2 regions of the Ruminococcus sp. J1101004sp1_RTP21198st1_B9_RTP21198_201120 genome follow, and region 2 is predicted to be linked to the other one. Evidence: riboswitches for the same ligand, from Rfam matches in the RefSeq annotation. Region 2 holds a riboswitch; the other holds the start of a gene.
What was found. A riboswitch is a leader RNA that binds a small molecule or an ion and turns the genes downstream of it on or off. The one in region 2 is predicted to bind cyclic di-GMP.
Positions count from the first base shown of each region.

Region 1: it holds a riboswitch for cyclic di-GMP, as region 2 does, so the genes downstream of both, AB5618_RS13135 (hypothetical protein) here and AB5618_RS07425 (transporter substrate-binding domain-containing protein) in region 2, are expected to answer to the same signal.

Region 1 covers NZ_JBCOMI010000018.1:12,712-16,221, reverse strand. Annotated here, with positions in the region: gene AB5618_RS13145 (hypothetical protein) at 1-355, opposite strand, end outside; gene AB5618_RS13140 (helix-turn-helix transcriptional regulator) at 452-682, opposite strand; cyclic di-GMP riboswitch class I at 1,274-1,354, shown strand; gene AB5618_RS13135 (hypothetical protein) at 1,443-1,847, shown strand; gene AB5618_RS13130 (zinc-ribbon domain-containing protein) at 1,887-2,411, shown strand; gene AB5618_RS13125 (hypothetical protein) at 2,448-2,855, shown strand; gene AB5618_RS13120 (Ig-like domain-containing protein) at 2,929-3,510, shown strand, end outside.
Region 2 covers NZ_JBCOMI010000009.1:2,173-5,682, forward strand. Annotated here, with positions in the region: gene AB5618_RS07425 (transporter substrate-binding domain-containing protein) at 1-1,584, opposite strand, end outside; cyclic di-GMP riboswitch class I at 1,759-1,834, opposite strand; gene AB5618_RS07430 (hypothetical protein) at 1,969-2,169, opposite strand; gene AB5618_RS07435 (transposase) at 2,762-3,028, shown strand; gene AB5618_RS07440 (ATP-binding protein) at 3,132-3,510, opposite strand, start outside.

The sequences.
Region 1 (3,510 bases), on a different contig from region 2:
GTGTTCCTTTTGGTTCTTTTAGAATAAAAGGAGTAAAAAAGAATATACATTCAAGAATTATTTGTGATAACTGGTTAGGAATAAACTTATATCCCCAAAGCAATGTTATTACAAAGAGAATGGGGCAACTAATGTTAATAAGCTGGAGTAAAGAATCATCCTGCTTTTTATTTGTGTTTTGGTAGGCTGAATTTCGGTAGGTTGATTCTTGATAAGTTGAATAATTTTTTGCCTTATCAGCTTTTTTCTTTTGATGTTTCTTCTTAGGCTTACTATGTAAACTGAAATCCCCGCCGTATTTTTCTTCTTTTTCTTTGTAGGACTCTCGGTACCAGTCACGATCATACATACCCATAGGCTTCATACCTCCAATAGTATTATAAATCCAGTATAAGACTATTTCAGTCAGAATACAACAAAAAGCTACCGGATCACATCATACCCGATAGCTTTAATCTTTGAAAAATTCCTCATATTCAACATCAAACAGTAATCGCAGCGCTTTCAGGTCACTGGCTTTTATGTTCCTGCGCCCCACTTCAATATTAGCAAGAGTGCTTCGGGAGATACGACTTCCCATAAGCTGTAGTTTTGCAACAACTTCTTCTTGTGTCATACCTTTATTCATGCGTACTGTCTGGATATTATGTCCAAGTGGAAGATCAGTTAAGATATATTGCATAGTAGCACTCCTGCGTCAAATAATACGACGAATTGTCACCTATTAGAAACATTTGTATTGATTATATCCAGATTTAGTGCTATTATTGTGACCAGATAGAAACAATATATTAAAAATGAAAAAGATTTTTGGAAGGAGAGTTTAGTATGGCGGGGAATAATAATAACGGATTAAGTTTCTGGGGCGTTGTTGGAGCTGTACTTTTAGCATTGATTATTTTTTCAATTGATGGTTAATGAAGAAAAATTTGAGAATCATGTTAATGACATTAGTTGCAGTATTAGTAAATAAACATCTAAAAAATTATATTTCAATACCGTGGCTTAAATGGTTTATGACATGTTATTTTAATGATTTAGTAGGTGGAATTACTTTTATAGCATATTGCAACAGTGTTTTTTATTACTATAAGGGTATGATATATAGATTATGGCAAATAGAGTTACTTTTATTTTTATGTGGCGTATTCTGGGAATATATTACACCTTTATTTAGAACGGATACTGTGTCTGATCCGTATGACATAGTGGCTTATATGTGTGGTGGTTTTATTTATTGGATAATAATGTTTGGCTATAAAACAAGCACTAATTGAATACAGGGCATAGCCGGAGAAATCCGGTGGCGCAAAACTACAGGGTCTAAGCATATGTATGACAGCCAGTTGCAATTTTTACATGATAGGAGAGCATTGCTTTTCCGTGGCGAGCGAGTCAGGAGAGGAATGCTTTTTATATTTTGAGGGAAAGAAGGCAGTCTAATGAAAAGAAAAATTGTTACATTATTGTTTGTATGCTGCTTAGGTATAAGTGTAGCAGCTTGTGGAAATGAAACCACAGATACTAAAGAGTATGGTGAAGCATCTGACAATGAATTAACAATTGATGAAGATGATTCGGAGGATGAGGATTACGCAGAAACTTTAGGCAATTCTTCAAGTGTAAGTAGCTCTACTTCAAGCACAAGCAGATATAAAAGTTATTCGAGCAGTAGCTCAAATAGTACAAACAATAATTCATCGGAAGAAACTCATGGATATGATCCAAGTGATCCATATTATTCGGCTCATGATACAGATGGTGACGGACAACTAACAGATGAAGAATGGTCAGCTGCTATGGGTGATTTTATTGATGATTTGGCAGAACAAATGGGAGTAGAGTAAGAAATAAAACAACAAACATGTAAAGAGAGGAAATACATTATGGCACTTATAAAATGTCCTGAATGTGGGAAAGAAATATCGGATAAAGCAGGAGCTTGTCCTCATTGTGGTTGTCCAATCGGAAATGCGACACAACCAATACAGAATAATGACGGAAAGAGTAATAAAGGAAGCAAGAAAATCCTTATTGGCGTAGTAGCAGTAGTTGCCATTGCTGGAACTGGTTATTATTTTGGCATTGCAAAACCACAGCAGCATTTAGCAGAGCAGAAAGCTGTATATGAAGAAGCACAGGATCTTATTGATGAGGGAAAGTATGATAAAGCAATTGAGAAACTGAACTCTATTATAGATTATGACGGCGCACAAGATGCTATAAATGAAGCAGAGACAGGCAAAGAAAAAGCAACTTATGAAGAAGCGGAGAATTTGTTAGAACAGGGTAAATATGATGATGGAATCGAATTACTGAATACTATTCCTGATTATCCAGATTCAGCAGAAACGATTGAGCAGGCAAAATACGAATCTTACGCTTATTCTGCTGTTAAGGCAGTTAAATGAATTTTAAAAAATCCAGATTCTTTAAGTGTTTATGATGTGAAGTTTTATGATGGACTTAATGAAGATGATGATAACAGTGAAAGTGAAGACACAGAAACAGAATCTTCTGATGGTGAGAGCAAGGATCAAAGTTCAGATTCTCCAAAATATCCTACTGTTGTAATGCACTGTGGAGCACAAAATGGATTTGGTGGAAATACAGAAGATTATGCTTTCTGCGTTTATAGTGAAGACGATGGAGAATATATATTAGGTGGTATTACAACTGAGCTGGATCTTGAAGATTTAGATGAAGATGATGATATGTATTTTTACTATGCAGTTACTACAAGGATGATAAATGAATATTACGATAATGGTATAGAAATTGGTTCAATAAATGCTGAGAGATTTAATGCTGTTTTAAAGAATGCGGCATATGGATCAGTAAAGATCATCCAGTAAAATGTATATGATTACCCATGGGAATGTGGGCGAAAATATAAATTCACATGAAGCGTTCAAGGAGGAAAAACGCATGGAAAAGAAGCAAGGATTTCTGAAGAAGTTTTTGGCGGTAATGATCGCAGTGTTCTCACTGACATTGTTATCACCAGAAGTAGCAACACAGTTAGGAACAATGCAAACGGTACAGGCTGCAGTAAAAATTAATTCTAAAAAAATTACTTTGACAAAAGGCCAGAAAAAGACTTTAAAATTAAAAGGGACAAAGAAAAAAGCAAAATGGAGTAGTAGTAAAAAGTCTGTAGCAACAGTATCTTCTAAAGGTGTGGTTTTTGGTAAGAAAAAAGGTACAACAGTGATTACTGCAAAGGTCGGTAGTAAAAAATACACTTGCAAAGTTACTGTTGAAACACCAAAGCTTAATAAAAAATCTGTTACTCTGAGTGTTGGAAAGTCAAGTACATTAAAAGTTACAGGTACTAAACAGAAAGTTAAATGGACAAGCAGTAATATAGCTATAGCTGCTGTAACCAGAAATGGAAAAGTTGTTGCGAAAAGTGCAGGAACAGCAGATGTTATAGCAAATGTTGGTGGTGTAAAATATATTTGCAAAGTAAATGTAAAAGGTAGTCAGAAACCAGCACCTAAACCAACA
Region 2 (3,510 bases):
TATACACAGAACAACGAAAAAAGAAATTCCAGCGATAAGTGAAACTGTCAGTAAATTGTCCTGAATAAAATCCTTCGCTGTAACTTTTCGTGAGGAAGCATTATACGAAACTACTGCACCTGAAAATTGAGTTGTAGGCATAGATGTCAGTGTTTTATTCAGAATGGACAAAAGAACCGGTTCTCCCTGCTGAATAGCAAATGGAACATCAGCTTCTTTTGTCAGGAAAACACTATGAAGCTTATCATTTTTCAAATAGTCTGAAACAGTACCTGAATTGCTTACAATACAATCCGTCTCCCCTTTCTGCATTGCTTTTACTGCTGCATCTGATGTCTCATATTCCACAACCTTCCATTGCGGATAATTGTATGAAAGATATGCTTTCAATGCAAAATCATCTTTTTCAACGGCAACTGTATTCTCTTTATTTTCATCAAAAGAATCCTTTGCCGTAATTGCTGCCATATTGAGAGTCAATAGCGTATCCGACAAAGCAAATCCATTTGTTTCTGCAAAGTATGGATTCTGGTTTGCATGAAAAATCAGGTCTATTTTTCTATCCTGCAATGCCTGAAGCAGTTCACTTCTTGTATCATACCCCTTTAATTCAAATTCCAGAGTCTGACCTTGCAGACAATTTTGGGCAAGATCCACATAATCTGTGATAACACCTGTCAGTTTACCTGTTGATGGATCTACACTACTGATACCTCCATCCTGATTCAGATACCCTATCCTGATTGCTCCATGCTGCCCGATCCACTCCCTTTCTTCTTTTGAAAGAAACGAGCTGCTCTGTGCAGAAAGATAACGCCTGTAGAGATCATCAGTGTAAAATGGATTGTCATCCTTGATTCTGCGCATAGCACTATCCAGTGCTTCTTTGATATCCGGACGTTTGGGATTTATGGCAAAATAGATTTCTGTCTCTCCAATACTTGTAAGCGGTGAAATATCCGATTCTTCCCAACGGGATTCTTCTACCGAAACGAAGCAGTCAATTTCATGTTTCGACAGTTTGTCCATAATTTCTGTGGTATTAGAAACATTGACATGCTGCGTATGCAGACCATATTTTGATTCCCATTCATTAAGCACATCCTCCACTATATTATCTTTAGACACACCAATATTTTTTCCCTCAAAAGAATCCAAATTTCCTGCTGTAAGATCCCTATTGGATGCATCCGTATAGATGTAATATTTCTCTTCCCCCATAGGCATATCGGAAAAAAGCATATTTTCAGCACGTTCGTCTGTATAGGAAATGTCACCAAGAATATCAATCTCTCCATTTTCCAACTGTGTAAAGCAGTTTTTCCAATCACTTGTTATGTATTTATATGTCCATCCTGCATAACCTGCAATATCTTGAAGATACTCATAACCATAGCCGCTTCTTTCTCCCTTTTCATTGACTACATTATAAGTTTCCTCAAAAGATCCTACCCGGATAACATTGTCAGAGTTTTCTTTGGCAAATGTAGGAACGGATAAAACAATAAAACATATAATTGTGCAAAATATAATGTAACAAAATTTGAAATTCATTATATTCTGTACTAATTTGCACTTCTTCATCTTTCTCCCCTCCTCTAGGCTACAGTTGCTTGCTTCCAGATTTTAATTTTACATTCATTAATTATCAATAACCTCCCCGCTATTTTTCACAATATTTTTCCAAACAGCTTCTGTATTACTTATTCAAGTGCTCTACCATAAAAAAGCACTGCCAAACAGACAGTGCACCTCATTTCATGCAACTGGCTGCCATTTTACAGGCCCTGTAGCTTTGCGTCCCAGACTTTCATCTGGTTTGCCGATTTTCTTATTATAGCTTTAATACTTATGCAAAAAAACTGATTTCATTATACTTTAATGCTCTAGTATACACAAGAAAACATTACCGTTTTAACGACAAAAAACAAAAAAAGAACAGCCGATACATATACTCAAACTGTTCTTCTACTTCCGAAGACCACGCAGCATTGACATCACTGTTTCCTGCTCATTTGTACTCAGATTGTTCCATATCCTTAAAACTTCTTTCTGTTTTTCTGTCAGATTCTCTGAATTACCTTCCTGAAAAAACTGTGATAATGTCACGCCCAAAGCTGTACATATTTTTTCAAGTGTGATCAGCGACGGCAGGTTTTCCTGCGCCATGATTCTTCCCAGTGATGACTAGGAAATTCCCGACAGCTGCGATAATCTATATTTACTGATATCACACTTTTCACACAAAGATGTTATTTTATCCGCAATATACTTCTCTATCTGCAAGTAACTATACCTCATTTCCGCTATTACATGTTCTTATTGTACCTGTAATAACGAAAAAATATTAGTAATCAACTTTGCAAGTATTCATTCTCATTATAGGAAGTATACGGATAAAAAAATATAAAGATACTTTCGTTTCCGCAAAAGTCATTTTCGCTTATATCGTTTTTATAATATCACAGACAGTTACGTTTGTCACATAGAAGTTTGAACACTCAAACAAAAAATAAGCCTGCCATCATCGTCCTCTTTTCTGTATCATGGATCTGCGGATTCAGATTCTTCCTGTTATAAAAGGAATCTCCCTGTACCGCCTTTATATCACCGCCGTTCAGCTTAAACTTATAGGTAACACTTATATGTCGGAAACTGTGAAACACAATGGTGCTAAAATATAAATAGTACAAGCCAAAATGAGAAATTCCAAATACACATAAGCATGATACAATAGAGGCATGCTGAAGGAGGATCTCATATGGCAAAGCAACATGACAAACAATTTAAACTTGATGCAGTCCAGTACTATCAGGATCACAAAGATCTCGGAGTACGTGGATGTGCAGAAAATCTTGGCATCGGATACAGCACATTAACAAAATGGCTGAAAGACTTCCGGGAATCAAGTGATATTCCTGTTCGTGGTTCTGGTAATTATGCATCTGATGTTCTCACTATCGGAATCGTACTCTGTCTGTTCTACATAATCTGCGGAACAGTCTCGTTTGTACGGATAAAAAAATAAACTGAGCCACGGCTGTTCCAACACGAAATCAGCCGTGGCCTTATTTATATCATTTCACTCTTTTTTGAAATAGAACAACACCACAGCAACAACTCAAATCGACTTAAAATTCCAGACTATTCGCATTCAGCAAGAAATACTTCATTCCCATGATGACAAAACCTTCATCATTTCTCCAAGGCTTTTTGCTGCCATTTACAATGACGATCTTCTTGAAAGAGTCCGGGATATTACGCAGAGAATTGAACTCCTGCGTCTGTTTTTCTTCCGAAGTCATGTCATATGCAACCTGGATATAGTATCTCTGGTTTCCTTGATTCACCACAAAGTCAACCTCCAACTGCTTGCGAACACGTTTTCCCTCTTTATCCTTATCGAAGATATCCACGACACCCACATCAACATTGTAGCCACGGATCAGCAGCTCGTTATAAACAATGTTCTCCATGATATGAGTAGGCTCCTGCTGTCTGAAATTCAGA